3 regions of the Dissulfurimicrobium sp. genome follow, and region 3 is predicted to be linked to each of the others. Evidence: riboswitches for the same ligand, from Rfam matches in the RefSeq annotation. Region 3 holds a riboswitch; each other region holds the start of a gene.
What was found. Region 3 has a riboswitch for cobalamin ahead of ACP5SG_RS05265 (TonB-dependent receptor plug domain-containing protein). Riboswitches for the same ligand answer to the same signal wherever they lie in the genome.
Positions count from the first base shown of each region.

Region 1: linked by a shared signal. The riboswitch ahead of ACP5SG_RS00730 (sirohydrochlorin cobaltochelatase) and the one ahead of ACP5SG_RS05265 (TonB-dependent receptor plug domain-containing protein) in region 3 are both predicted to bind cobalamin.
Region 2: linked by a shared signal. The riboswitch ahead of ACP5SG_RS05620 (cobaltochelatase subunit CobN) and the one ahead of ACP5SG_RS05265 (TonB-dependent receptor plug domain-containing protein) in region 3 are both predicted to bind cobalamin.

Region 1 covers NZ_JBMFRG010000003.1:29,138-34,006, reverse strand. Annotated here, with positions in the region: gene radA (DNA repair protein RadA) at 1-647, opposite strand, end outside; gene ACP5SG_RS00735 (sensor histidine kinase) at 644-2,038, opposite strand; cobalamin riboswitch at 2,174-2,369, shown strand; gene ACP5SG_RS00730 (sirohydrochlorin cobaltochelatase) at 2,541-3,533, shown strand; gene ACP5SG_RS00725 (cobyrinate a,c-diamide synthase) at 3,545-4,869, shown strand, end outside.
Region 2 covers NZ_JBMFRG010000032.1:8,391-13,259, forward strand. Annotated here, with positions in the region: gene ACP5SG_RS05620 (cobaltochelatase subunit CobN) at 1-2,351, opposite strand, end outside; cobalamin riboswitch at 2,504-2,682, opposite strand; gene ACP5SG_RS05625 (YidH family protein) at 2,791-3,186, opposite strand; gene acs (acetate--CoA ligase) at 3,207-4,869, opposite strand, start outside.
Region 3 covers NZ_JBMFRG010000029.1:11,083-15,951, reverse strand. Annotated here, with positions in the region: gene ACP5SG_RS05270 (ABC transporter substrate-binding protein) at 78-1,067, opposite strand; gene ACP5SG_RS05265 (TonB-dependent receptor plug domain-containing protein) at 1,193-3,193, opposite strand; cobalamin riboswitch at 3,221-3,406, opposite strand; gene ACP5SG_RS05260 (VWA domain-containing protein) at 3,481-4,869, opposite strand, start outside.

The sequences.
Region 1 (4,869 bases), on a different contig from region 3:
TGACCTATCAGAAATACGCTCAACCCCCTCGGTTTCGACATGCGGATGAGCCTTGCAGCCGATTCCCTAATCTGTGAGATGCTCCCTGCGGCCGATTCCAAATCCTCACAAATCACGGTCTGGATGGAATCTACCGCCAAAAACATGGGTGACAGTTCAGATACATATCTCTCTATGCGTTCGAGCATCACCTCACCAGCCAACCAAAAATCTTCCTTCCCGCCCATCTCGATGCCGAGCCTCTCCGCTCTCATCCTTATCTGTTCAGGCGACTCTTCGCCGCTTATATATAAAACCTTATTGCCGAGACCAGAAATATGACCAAGGAACTGGAGGAGGAGCGTGGATTTTCCGATCCCCGGCTCACCGCCGAGCAAGACAACCGAACCAGGAACTAACCCTCCACCCAAGACCCTGTCCAGCTCCTTTATGCCGGTGATTATGCGGCATCCTTCGGCTCGCGTCGCAATCTCTGACATACGCTCAGGACAACCGCCAGCATTAAGGGATATCGCGCTTGCGCAGGTTTCAATCTCTTCTGTGAATGAATTCCATACGCCACAGTCAGGGCATCGACCAAGCCATTTAAATGATCGATAGTTACAAGACTGACAAATATATATCCGCTTCATCTTCTCTTTACTCAAGATTCTTCCTCCTGCTCAGGAATCGGTATAATGACCTCTGCCAACGTACCGCCACCCTCTCCAGTAGGCCCTACAGGACCTCGATCTTTAATGGTTACTGAACCGCCAAGGGATTCTGTCAGACGCTTGACAATGGCAAGGCCGAGCCCGGTACCTCTAGCCTTTGTAGTAACAAACGGCTCGAACAGGTGCTGTCTTACTTCCCCCGGAAGACCTGGGCCGCTGTCCCAGACATCCATAACAAACCTTCCTTCACCATATCGCATGGCGACTCCGACCTCGCCGCCATGCTCATGCACAGCATCAACCGCGTTTTGAAGTAGATTTATCCCTATCTGTGTAAGCTTAGCCTTATCCAGGCGTATCTTTGCCTGCTTGCAGTCTAAAACAATGCTGATTCTGTCGGAAGGTACGACCAGACCCCTTACAAGCTCTTTACAGAATTTTTCAAGATCAAATTCTTCTTCATGCGGCATAGCAGGTCTGGCATAGGCCAGGAGATCGAATGTAAGACGCTCGAGTCTCTCCGATTCCCCGACGATAATGCCCATATCCTCCTTTAAGACCGGCGATAGGTCGCCCTGTTCAAGATGATATTGGGCAAACCCCTTTATACTGCTCAATGGATTCCTGATTTCGTGCGCAAGAACCGCCGCCATCTCCCCCAGGGCCACAAGCCTCTCCTGCTCTCGAAGCCGCGCCCTGAATCTCTCTCCGCGCCGCCAGGCAAGGAAGAAAAAAATGGCAAGCACCCAAAGTATCACAAGCGAGAATCCTACCAGGATTATCTGAAAATTCGCCTTCCTTACGATCCCATTTGCAGGATATGGATGAATAGCCACCCTGAGACAAAATACCTTTTCTGTCTTTTCCTGATCCATATCCTTTTTCATGCCCCTTTTAAATCTAGATGAATGATATACGCGCAGAAACCTCTTGTGTAGCTGCAATGGGAAGTCCAAAATAAAGACCTCTTCGCCTGTAGCAAGGGTTGAAAAATGTATGAGCGGAGATTCATCTCTTATAACCTTCTCTATATATTCGTCTTTCTGTTCCCTACCAAGGAGTTTTGGATTTGAATGTAGGATGATCGTGCCTTCCTGATCATACAAACTTAAAAAGGCCAGATCTCTCCATCTCTCTGAGCGGATCAACTCTTCGAAGAACTCCTCTTTGAAGCCGAATCGGTCTAGCGTGATGCCAATGTTCACCGCTATGTCCACCGCCCGCTTCTCCATAAGGTTCCTTGCCCCATCGATGGATATCTTATATGTGCCTATGCCACTTATTACGACGACAATCGAAAACAACATCAAGATACTAAATGCGACAATTTGATAGGGCACAGAAAAACCAGTCGGGCTGCGGCTTGTTTTTATCGTTTCTGGCATCTTTACCGGTTGTGCGGTTTATCTAATTTTTTATTTACTTTTTATTTACCATAACACAAAATCCATCAAAAGCGTGCGAAGTCTTCCTTGCAAATAAACGCTATCTTGACAAGCCCCTTTAAGGCAAATAATTTACATCCAAAATCTAAACCAGGTGTCGTAAGGCTTAATAGGGAATCCTGTGCAAATCAGGAACGGGCCCGCCGCTGTGATCGGGGACTAAGGCTGCAACTGCAACGAGTCACTGGGCAAGATAATAATCGCCTGGGAAGACTTGCAGCCGCTAGGAAGATCCGTTAGTCAGAAGACCTGCCTGTCTTAAGAAACCGCGCTCTTCGCGGCAAAAAGAGCAACGGCCGCCCATTTGGGCTGAAACGATAAATTTTAAGGATTTAAGCGGATAAAAAGGGCTGTCCCGAATCCAACTGCCTATCAACCAAGGCGTTTGATTCGGGATTTTTGTTTTATGTAAAAAATCTACTAGATCTTAAGGAGGTAAAAAATGATCAAAGAATCAGCATGGTTAATAATAACGCTTTTAATATCTTTGGGATTGCAATCCGTGAGCGTCTCTGCAAAAGAGACAAAAGGAGAAAACGCCGCTATCGTGCTTGCCGCCTTTGGAACCAGCTATCCTGAGGCACTTACCGGCATCATGAATATCAAAAAACGGGTCGAAGATGCCTGCCCCGGCGTACCGGTCAAGGTCGCATTTACATCAAACATGATCCGCAAGATATGGCACAAGAGGATACACGATAAGGACTTTAAGGCAGCAAACAAGTCGTTGCCGCCCGATATCTTCAGCGTAAAAGGCCCGTTGGCGACCATAGCCGACCTTCAAGACAAAGGCTATTCTAATATAATAGTTCAGTCGCTACACATATATAACGGCGAGGAGTACGACGACCTTGTCTCTTATGTCAAGGGGCTTGAGGCCATAAAAACCCTTAAAACCAAAAATATGCCGTTTGAAAGGCTGGCTATAGGCAGACCCGCACTTGGCGCAAACGGCGATGTCCATCCGTATATAGACGATATTAAGGAAGCGGCAAGGGCTGTAGCGGAAGATGTCCGAGAGGCCCAAAGAAAAAAGGCGGCCCTTGTCTATATGGGACATGGAAACAAATATTATTCGTCAGGAGCCTATGCAGAACTCCAAGACGTCATGCGCTCCATGTACCCGGATGCCAAGATCTTCATAGGTACAGTAGAAGGCTTTCCATCTTTTGATCAAGTCATGGACAAACTTAAGGCTGAAAAGATAAGAAAGGTGCTGCTCAAACCATTCATGGAAGTGGCTGGTGACCATGCACGAAATGATATGGCAGGCGACGCTAATACTTCGTGGAAACGGCGGCTTGAGTCAGCTGGAATAAAGGTGATCGCAGACATCCACGGTCTTAGTGAAAACGATGCATTTGCAGACATCTTTGTAAGACATATAAAAGATGCCGCTAAAGACAGTGGTATAGAGATATGCGGAGAGAAGTGAATAATGTCTCTATGAAGACGTTCCTCATCGCCGGCACCCAAAGCGGAGTAGGTAAAACCACCGTGGCACTTGGCATCATGGCGGCCCTTAAGTCAAAGGGTCTCGATGTCCAACCCTTTAAATGCGGGCCCGACTTCATAGACCCCACCCTGCACCACATGGTGACAGGAAGGATGTCAAGGAACCTGGATATATGGATGTGCGGGGAGGATTTTGTAAAAGAGACCTTCTTTGACCATGCAAAAGGGGCGGATATAGCCGTAGTCGAGGGGGTTATGGGTCTTTTTGACGGCGGGGTCTCGAGCAGTGCATCTCTCGCAAGATGCCTTGGATTACCGGTTATCCTGGTCATTGACGTACGTTCAATGGCAGAAACGGTCGCCGCTATTATAAAGGGCTTCGAGGTGTTTGACCCGGGTCTTGTCCAAGGCGTAATTCTTAACCGGGTCGGGAGCCAAAGGCACCTTGATCTCTTAAAAGACGCCATTAAAAGGCACTGTAACTCTGATCTGTTTCTGGGGTACCTCCCAAGGGACCTGAATTTTGAGATACCAAGCCGCCACCTCGGGCTATTTATGGCAAACGACGCCCCGCTCGATAAAAAGGCTGTAGAAAGGCTTTCCTGTGCGGTGTCCGATTTCATTGATCTAGAAAGACTTATGGACCTCCAGATAAAACCAGTTAAAATCAAAGAGCCTTTGAATCTGGACTGTACTATTTCCGAGACAGGCGGAGACGGTCCTAAGAACAACAATGACGGATACACCCAAGGGCATGAAATAACCATAGGAATTGCAAGAGATGAGGCATTCTGTTTCTATTATGAAGACAATCTCGATCTGTTCCGAAAAATGGGGGCGAGGATAACAGAATTCAGTCCACTTTCAGATACAGCCATCCCTGATGGTATAGATGCTATATATCTTGGCGGCGGCTATCCTGAACTCTATGCTGAACGGCTCTCTGAAAACCATGAGATGCTCAATTCGATCAGGGACTGGTCGATTAGAGGCGGGGTCGTTTATGCCGAATGCGGCGGTTTTATGTACCTTACCCAGGGTATAGAAGGCCTTGACCAAAAATTCTATCCAATGGTCGGCATATATCCGGTCAGAGCCAAGATGAACTACCGCTTGTCAGCACTCGGATACAGGGAGATAGAACCTGTCTCTGGACCATTTGCGGCTATGTACAAGGAGGGTTTGCGGACCGCCTTTGCACAGCATGGCATCCCCAGGCTCAAAGGCCATGAGTTCCACTATTCGACCATAGAAGAGATGCCGCCTGAGGTCGATCGTACATTCCGGCTTGCAGACGGGAGGTTCAGTGGCTACCT
Region 2 (4,869 bases), on a different contig from region 3:
TCCTCCGCCGCCTTTTTCCCCTGGCCCCACGCCTCTTTCGACGGGACCTTTTCCGGATCAAAGCCATAGAAGTCCCTGCCTGTCGGTAGACTCTCGGGGTTCCGAACCGGATCCCCGCCGGGGGCCGGCGGGATAAAACCGCCGTTTAAGGCATTGACAAGCGCATCGAGTTCATCCCGACCCGATTCAGAAATGAGCCTAAGGTAGCGATCTTTTCCACCATTTGCACCTGATGAAACAGCTGCGGCCATCTCATCAAGCGCCTCACCTTTAGGGGATTCCCCAAAGGTATGGAGACCGTACGGTACAAGGCTGGTTTTTATCTCAATGAGATAGTCTTCAAGTCTCTTGACTGAGTCTTTATCTATTTTTTTTACCCCGAGGTCCTTACAGAGCCCGAGCGCTGTTGCAAGCTTACCTATGCGTGCAAGCCTTGCGGCCTTTATATCGTTCGAATCGGATGCCTCGTACTCACTTATGAGGGCTGCGAGCTTTGAATACTCGGCATAGAGACCGCCTTGCCTGAACGGCGGGACCGCATGGTCTATTATCACAGCCCGCCCCCTGCGCTTGGCCTGGATGCCTTCACCCACGTCATCAACTATATATGGATAGATATTTGGGATATCGCCTATCAGCACCTCCGGTGAGCAGCTGGCCGAGAGGCCGGCATTCTTCCCAGGCAGCCACTCATGTGTACCATGAGTGCCGAGGCTTATCATGGCATCAGGCCTCAAGACCTTTTGAAGCCAGAGATAAAAAGCCACGTATTGATGGTGCGGATAGACAATCGTGCTGTGATAGAGCTTGTCGGGATCATCGCTGAACCCCCTTACAGGCTGCGGCGCAATGGTCAGATTGCCCAGACGGATGCATGGGATGATAAACCGCCCGTCGCGGGTCATTATCTTTGAATCCTCAGGCCTCCCCCAATCCTTTTCGACCTTCTTTAAGAATCCCTGGTCAATTCCCTTTATCCACCTCTTATATTGCCTCATGTCGATCGCGACATAATCATTGCTGGCCATAAATCTGTCAAGCTCGCCTGGGGCCCACGAACCTATATTCCTCCCAACCTTTACAAGAAGGTCCTTGATCTCGTCCTCGCTTACATCCTTCGGGATCATATATCCTTCAGCTCTCAGACGGTTAACAATGACCTTGATGCTCCTCGCCACATTGAGGTAGCTTGCCCCTATATTCTGTTTGCCTTGGACATGGTTATAATAAATCAGGACGATTCTTTTATCCCTATTCGGTTTTTCTTTAAGCGCATGCCATCTTGCCACCCGCCTTGCAAGTATATCTATCTCATCCTTGATCGGGACATATATCGGACCCTCGTTGCTCATATCTTCTTTCGCCCCGACAACAGTAGGTTCTACAAGGCCAGAGAGCTCCGGCATGGAGAACTGCATGGTGATCTCGCTGGCGGCCATGCCCTGCGACGACTTCATCCATTCGTCCCTCGATGTGTAAAAAAGATATTGGGGATTGAAAACGGGGCAATTCGCCTTCTCAAGTACCTTCAAAAGTCTAGGGGAAAGGAGAGAGCTGAATCTGAATACAAAACTCGTGATGGAACCAAGGGCGTCATTTAAGGGCGGTTCAGAGATCAAACGGTCTATCTCGGATGGCCCGTCCTTTGGGGAATAGAGGAGTGTCAGCGTATTTATACCATTGGCCTCATATGCCCTTATAAGGGCGTCAAGCGGCCCTTTCCTTGAATCAACGGTAAAAGTTGGAAATACGACCACTAGTGACCAGAGACCTTTGTCATTGAAATGGCCTGTTTTTTTATACCAGTTCACATATTCGCCGACGTCAGCGAAAAAGGCATGGGCATCGGGGTGATAAAAACCCCCTTCGGGCGGCACGACCGGCGCTGGCGGAGAGACATGAACGCCTAAATCGGTCTTCGCAAGATATAGAATGAGCCCTCGGATATTTTCTTCACTCGTATAATCGAAGTATCTCCTGACCGTCTCGTCGAATATGACACCCTGACCTTTCAACTCCCTTGATCTGCCTGGCGAACGGACGGCATATATCTTAGCCATTGGATTTATTAAATTTTTATGCGAGGTCAACCAATCGGTAAGTCCCCCCTGCATAGCATCCAAGACAGCTACATCCATAGACGAAAGCACAGCCGAGGCCCTTGGGGCATCGAGATCCTTTTCAGTTAAGACCAAGACCTTAAGTCCAGGAAGATCAATGGACGATAACGCTTTCCGACAGGTATAGACGTCAGAATCCCCGACAAAAAAGACCATCAGCCCTTGGGCCAAGGCGGTTTTCGGGATAAAAAATGAAAAAATAGTTATGACAGTAAAAATCCAGCAATACATCAGACACCTTCTCTTAATAGAATAGAGCTCCAAATAAAGAACCGGATCAACACCTTAAGAAAACAGGTGCATGGATCCGGAATAGCCCTTTTATCCGCTTAAATCCTACAGCTACCGAACAGGACAGCAACCGCCCCACTCCTTGCCTCGAAAGGGCAGCTATCAAACAGGCAGGTCTTCTGACTTTCGGATCCATCTACCGGCCGCGCCTTCCCAGCCTAAGCCAGTGGCATTACTACGACCTTCGTCCCCGATCACAGCGGCGGGCCCGTCCCTGATTCTCACAGGGTTCCCCATTAAGCCTCGCGGCGCCTGTTGTCTTGTTTAATTTTAATATAAAACTCTATTTGCCCTCAGAAAGGTTGTCAAGCATATAAATCGCTCAAGAATCGACTGCGGCGGATTGTTTGGCTTTTGCACCTTCCATCCCGACAAACAATCAACCAAGCAGACGTATGAGATAGAATACGACAAACAAAGAAATCATCAAAAGTATGAGGGCCACCATGATATCAAGCAATATCGACGGTTTGAATGTATCTTGATCTATCTGGCGCTTGATCTGATAGTGCCTGACGACGGCAAATATACCCAGGAGCCCGCCTATGGCTATAGTGCCTGCCCCGAGATATAGGGGTATGTCAGACTGAAAGGTCGCAGCCTCAGGATGGGTCTCGGAAAGCAGTCTTGTCAGAAGGGAAAGCTTTGCCACCAGAAAACCAAAGGCCATGATGGCGATGGCAGTCCTTATCCAGGCGAGAAACGTCCTTTCATTTGCAAGATGTGTCCTTCTCGGCGCATTTGCATCATGGCCTTTGCCCATTACTTTGATCATGCCTCCGCAATATCAGCGTTTCAGCGTGTCTTAAACAGCTCTTCCTTGCCCTTTATAAGCCAGTCTATCACAGCTGGATCCGCCAAGGTAGAGGTATCTCCAAAGTCTCCTGTATCGCCTGCAGCAATCTTTCTGAGTATCCTGCGCATGATCTTGCCGCTCCTGGTCTTCGGCAACCCCTCCACAAACTGTATCACCTCAGGGTTTGCAATGGGTCCTATCTCCTTCCTGACATGGTCTTTCAATTCCTTTCTCAAGGCCTCTGTCCCTGCAATACCGGCCTTCAGGATTACATAGGCATATATTGCCTGCCCCTTTATCTCATGCGGCATCCCTACGACCGCCGCCTCGGCCACAGCAGGATGGGCCACAAGGGCCGACTCTATCTCCGCAGTGCCGAGCCTGTGACCCGAGACGTTGATTACGTCATCGATACGCCCCATGATCCAGAAATACCCATCTTCATCAAGGCGCGCGCCGTCGCCTGATTCATACATACCAGGAAAGTGGTCAAAATACTGGGTCTTAAAACGACCAGGGTCCCCATATACACCCCTCAACATCCCAGGCCACGGACGCTTTATGACAAGGTTGCCGCCTTCGTTTACATTGGCAGGTGTACCATCACCTCTTACAATCATGGCTTCAATACCTGGAAGAGGAAAGGTTGCGGAACCCGGCTTTAAAGGCGTTGCATAAGGGATAGGCGAGATGAGTATGCCGCCCGTCTCCGTCTGCCACCACGTATCTACGATTGGCATCCGGCCTTGCCCGACATTTTCATGATACCACATCCAGGCCTCAGGATTGATTGGTTCACCCACGGATCCGAGCAATCTCAAGCTGGAAAGGTCGTGTCGCTTGACCCACTTTACATCCTCTCGCATGAGCATACGTATGACAGTGGGCGCAGTATAAAATATATTGACCTTGAACTTTTCAACCACACGCCAAAAGCGGTCAGGTCTCGGCCAGCTCGGCATACCCTCAAACATAAGAGATGTACCGCCCAAAGCCAAGGGTCCGTAAAGGATGTACGAGTGACCTGTAATCCAGCCTACATCCGCGGTGCACCAATAGACATCGTCGTCTCTGAGATCGAAGACCCATTTGGTCGTACTGGCCACATAGGTAAGGTAACCTCCAGTAGTGTGAACAACCCCTTTCGGCCTACCAGTGCTGCCGCTGGTGTAGAGTATAAAGAACATGTCTTCTGAATCCATCGAAACCGGCTCACAGGAATCGGATATATCCTCGGCCCCTATCTCTTCATGCCACCATCTGTCGCGCCCGCTCTTCATCGTGACGTCGCAGCCAGTCCTTCTCACCACTAGGCAATGTCGCACAAATGGACAACATTGAAACTGGTCGAGCGCCTCATCCACGCGGTCTTTAAGCGGTATAATCCTGCCGTTCCTGAAAACACCGTCAGAGGTTATAACCACCTCGGCCTGACAATCCTTGACACGGCTCATGAAACTTGCAGCACTAAAGCCTGCAAAGACCACGCTATGCGCCGCACCGATACGCGCACACGCTAACATAGCTATTGCGGTCTCCGGGATCATCGGCATATATATCGCCACCCTGTCTCCCTTCTTGACCCCCATCTTTTTTAACACATTGGCAAAACGGCACACCTCGCGGTGGAGCATCTGGTATGTATAGACCTTGACATCATCT
Region 3 (4,869 bases):
GGTTGTATGCCCCCATAAATATGGAAAACATACCTGCAAGGATCGGGGACAAAAGCACTATCCATACCACCGGCCTTTTACTGCGCAATTTTATCTATCTCCCCATAGGAAACCCCGAAGACATTCCTGTAAAAGCGGTCAACCACACCATCGAAATCTACGTCCTTGAAATATTCCGGATAGGTCTTCATGGCCATCCAGAGGGCGATGGGCGCAAGCCTCGGAGACCATGTCGACCATTCAGGGGCCTTATAGACCCTGCCGTCTTTTACCGCCTTTATACACCTCCACTGGGGATTATTAAGGATGTCCAGGGCCTTATATGGCGCATATCCCCAGATGAAGATTACATCAGGATTCCAGGCGATTATCTTCTCCATGGATACATCGGCGCTCCCGCCCCAGCCTTGTGTAATAGATGATGCGGGATTTACCGCACGGATCTCCTTGAGCACGTCGGCCAGGAGGCTGCCCTTACATGCAACGCTTGTCGGTCTCCCTCCGTAGTAAACCCAGAGGACCCTTCTTATCTTGTCGGCAGGTATCCTGGACACCCTTTTCTGAATGAGCCTGAAGATCCCTTCCATCTCGTTGATGGTCTTCTCTGCCTCTCTTCCCCTCCCAAACAGCCTTCCAAAAAGATCTATCACACCATAGAATTCATGAAGGGTCTTCGGGTTTATCTCTATGACCCTCAATCCGTTTTGCTCCATGAATCTTACCGTCTCATGGGAGTATGACCATGTAATGACAATATCGGGCCTGAGTCTAAGGAGCGCCTCTATGTTCACATCAGCCATGCCGCTGGCTACAGGTACGACATTGTCCTTCCAGTCCGGCTTTGCGGCCTTGAGCAGATTATCATGGGCATATGTATAAGTGCTGACGCCGACGACCTTGTCCCAGATATTCAGAGCAGGGATCAAATCACTGGGACCTACGAGGATTACGGCTCGTTTCACAGGGACCTGTATCTTGACAGCCCTGCCTAGATAGTCCTGACAGGTTATTTCCGCAGCCCACGATATGGACGCCGAATATATCAAGGCCAGAGGCAACAGAGACATGATCAACCGCACCCCTGCGCGTCCGCCGACAGCAATGACACTTTTCCACAGCCGCCATTGCGGGGGGCGCCTATGCCCAGCCATGCCCTGATCATGGAGTTATGCAAGGGTCTCATCGGCGCATCTCAAAACAGCCACCTTGCCCCGACGGCTATAGTCCTGCCAGGCATGGGATAGCTCAGGACATATTGATACGCCCTGTCAAAGAGGTTTTCCACAGACGCCGTAAGTTCAAGGTGTTTTATAGGTCTATAGGAGCCTTTTATACTGACGACGGTAAAGCCACCCTTGTTTACCACGACCTTTCCATACGATGGCGGGCTCCAGTCCTGCACCTTTTCACCCCCTGTGTAATTTGCAATGAGCCTGGCGTCCCACCTCTCCTGACCGGCCTTCACGCCGAACGCCCCGGTCCATCTGGGGGTATAGAGAAGCGTTTTTCCGTATTTGCCGATCTCAAGCTCGTCCTTGCTCGAATATCTTGTGAGGTAGGTGATATTGGCAAACGGCTCAATGGATAGATTTAACCCGGCCGCCAGCCCCGCATCATAAGAGATATTGGCCTCAATGCCCTGGATGGCCGCCCCGTCAACGTTTTTAAAGGTCTGGGCCTTGAGCGCACCGTCGTAATAGCTCAATATCTTGTCTTTAAAGTCCGTATGAAAGAATGTGAGACCACTCTTAAAAAGACCTTTTGAATACCCAAGCCCTGCGTCATATGTCGTGCTCTTCTCAGGTCTTAGACCCGGATTCCCGATATAATGCGTCCCCCAATCTGATACATAGTCTGTCGCCAGCTCGTCAGGCGCAGGCGCACGGAAGGCAGTGCCAATGCTTCCCTTGAGCTCGAAGCTATCTGTGACTTTATATACCAGCCCACCCCTTTCCGTCACATGGTCCAAGGTTTCCTCCCTTGGATTAAGGCCCTTTATACCTGCTGTTGAAAGTATCTTGTCCTCGAAATAGTCATAACGAAGCCCTGCACTCAGCAAAAGTTTTTTATTGAGCAGACTGAGCCTGCCTTCTGTAAATGCGCCATAGCTGTCATATCTTGAATTCGGGCTATAAGGCGCACCTATGTTTCTCGAACTATCAACCTCTATCCTGTCCCATTGGCCGCCTGTGACAAGCCTGAAGTCACCGCCAAGATCGAATGTCTTTTGAAGATTAGCCCCCTGCGTATATGTATCTATCGATGTGATATTTGAGTTGCCGGGGCCGAAATTCATGCCCCCATGCCATTCGCCCTTTTCGGTTACGTGATAATAGCCTGCGTCGATCGTTTTTGTCTTGTATTCCACATCAACGCCGTCCCTTTCCTTCCTGTCAAAATTATCAGGATCAGGGGCATATCTCGGCCCTGGAGAGCCTATGGCCCATCCCCTCCAGTGCTGAAGGCCCATGGATATGTGATGGCCGTCGAGAAACTTGTAACCCAGACGTAGCGACGCCGTCTCGTCGTTATAAGCCGTATTCCTAATCCTGCCGTAGTTCCTGGTATCATAGTCATCCTCTGACGAACGGCTGCCGGAGAAATAAAAATCAAAGGGCCCCTTCTTTCCGCTCAGCTCCGCCTCTGGTCTCCAGTAGTCGTATGAGCCGGCCTCGCCGCCAATGGAGCCGTGGACGCCCTCTTTTCTCCCTTCTTTTGTTATGACGTTGATGACACCACCCATTGCAGAAGAGCCGTAGAGGACAGATGCAGGGCCTTTTACTATCTCAATCCTTTCGATATCGTCAACAGGTATCTCTGCAAGATTTACCGTGCCTGCATAATGGCCATTGATAAGGACAAGCACCCTGCTTTTCAGCTCACTCATAAGATCTGTTGTCAGGCCTCTCAATTCAATTCTGCCTGTAAGTGCGCCTGGATATTTGTGGACATGGCCGATCCCAGCCTCTGCAATGAGGTCTCCGGCATCCCTGGCGGTAGAATTCTTTATGTCTTCCTGGGTGATTACCTGGACAGATGCAGGGACGTCTTTTTCAGGCTCCGCAATCTTTGTTGCAGTTACGACGACCTCGCCCAATGGCATGGCCGCTTCATCTGCAGACGCAGAAGCGGCAAAAAGGATAAGAACCAAGGAAAAAATAAGATTTATTGCTGAAAATAGCGTATTTTTCATCTCTTCCTCCCTCGAGAAGTCTGTTGTTGAGTTTTCATGGTCTGGATAGGTCTTCCGGCTTAAGGGCAACGTCAATTTCCTACTCGCCCGCCTTCCCATCATGGTGTTACCCAGGACAGTGGCTTTAAATCGGGCTTTCGTTCCCTTTTACGGCTGCGGGGCAGCGGGAGAATCACACTCCTCTTCCCTGGCATCCAAACTATAGTATTTTTAGAAATTCCTTATCGATTTAAAAAACATGCGGTAATCGCCTGCAATCACCCCCCTTCAAAACCGTATACAACTGGTCAAAAACCAAAAACTCCTACCTTTTTCATCTGTACCATCTCAACAAGGCAGTCGGCTCTCAGTCCTTCAATAGTATGATAATCAGCACCAAGCTGTGACGCTATCTGAAGGGCCAGATCGGTCTTGATGAACCCACTCTTGTCTTCTGTATCCACAACGATGTAATCTGTCGAGCTCAATTCACTGAGGAGTTGGGCCATCTTTCTGACCTCTTCACCTATCGGGGCCCCTGAAATACCCTGGTTGGCCCTACCGTCTGTTATGAGCACGCCGATAGCCCTCATTTCAGGCGATTTGACCGTTGCCCGTTTGATAAGTCTGTAGGCCTCCAAAAGCCCCGCCGCCAAAGGGGTCTTGCCGCCGACAGGGATTTCCCTCAGTCTCCTTGAGGCGTTTTCAACGCTTGATGTAGGCGGCAGTATGACCTCGGCCCTGTCTTTTCTAAAGACTATCATGGAGACCCTGTCTCTTTTCTGATAACAGTCCATGAGCAGGGACTGGACAGCCCCTTTGGTCTCCACCATCCTTCTCCTGGCGCCCATTGAGCCCGACCCGTCCACAACAAAGACTACGAGGTGACCCATCTTTTTCTCCCTCTGCTTGAATCTCAGGTCATCGTCGCGAATCAGGATCACCTCTGTCCTGCCCCTTGCCTTTTGATGAGGGGCCGCGGCCCGGAGCGTTGCATCGATGGCTATATCATCCTTCTTTCTCTGGACGCTCTTTACATACCTGCCGCTCTTGTCCCTTGACCCTGTCTTTGTCCTTCTGCCGGATACAGACCGGTTTACCCGGTCCTTTCTGAGTATTATCCTTTTTGTCTTAAACAGCCCGCCGGTCTCAAAGACCTCTTCTTTGGGGTTTGATTCCATCTGTTGGCGGCCGCCGTCATCCGGCCCGTCCATTCCGGCCTGATCGGGGCGGGACCCATCAGGCTCACGGTGTTTACCGCTCGATTGAGACCCATGCTGTTTCTCCTGCCCGTCAGACCCTGTCTGTTCCCCGTGTTCCTGACGCCCCTCCTGTTGTTCCGTCTGCTGCTCCATCTGCTGCTGTTGCTGTTGCTGGGATACCCTTTTCCTGTGCGCAAGCACAAGAGGGGCGACGGCGTCCACGTCATCCCTCGTCACTTCTTTGCGGCCGCAATAGGCGGCATGGGCCCGTGCGGCATACATGAGATATATGTCGCCCCTCGATCCGGGGATATTGTTTTCAATGCACAATTGCGCGATATAATCCCTTGTCTCAGCCGGGATGACCGTATCTTTCAGAACAGAACGACAGGAACGGATCTTATCCCTCAGGCATCGGTCCTCCCTGCTCAAAGACCGGCCAAAGACATCGGGCGCCGCCTTTTTAATAACCTCTATCCTCTGCGGCCCTTCTTT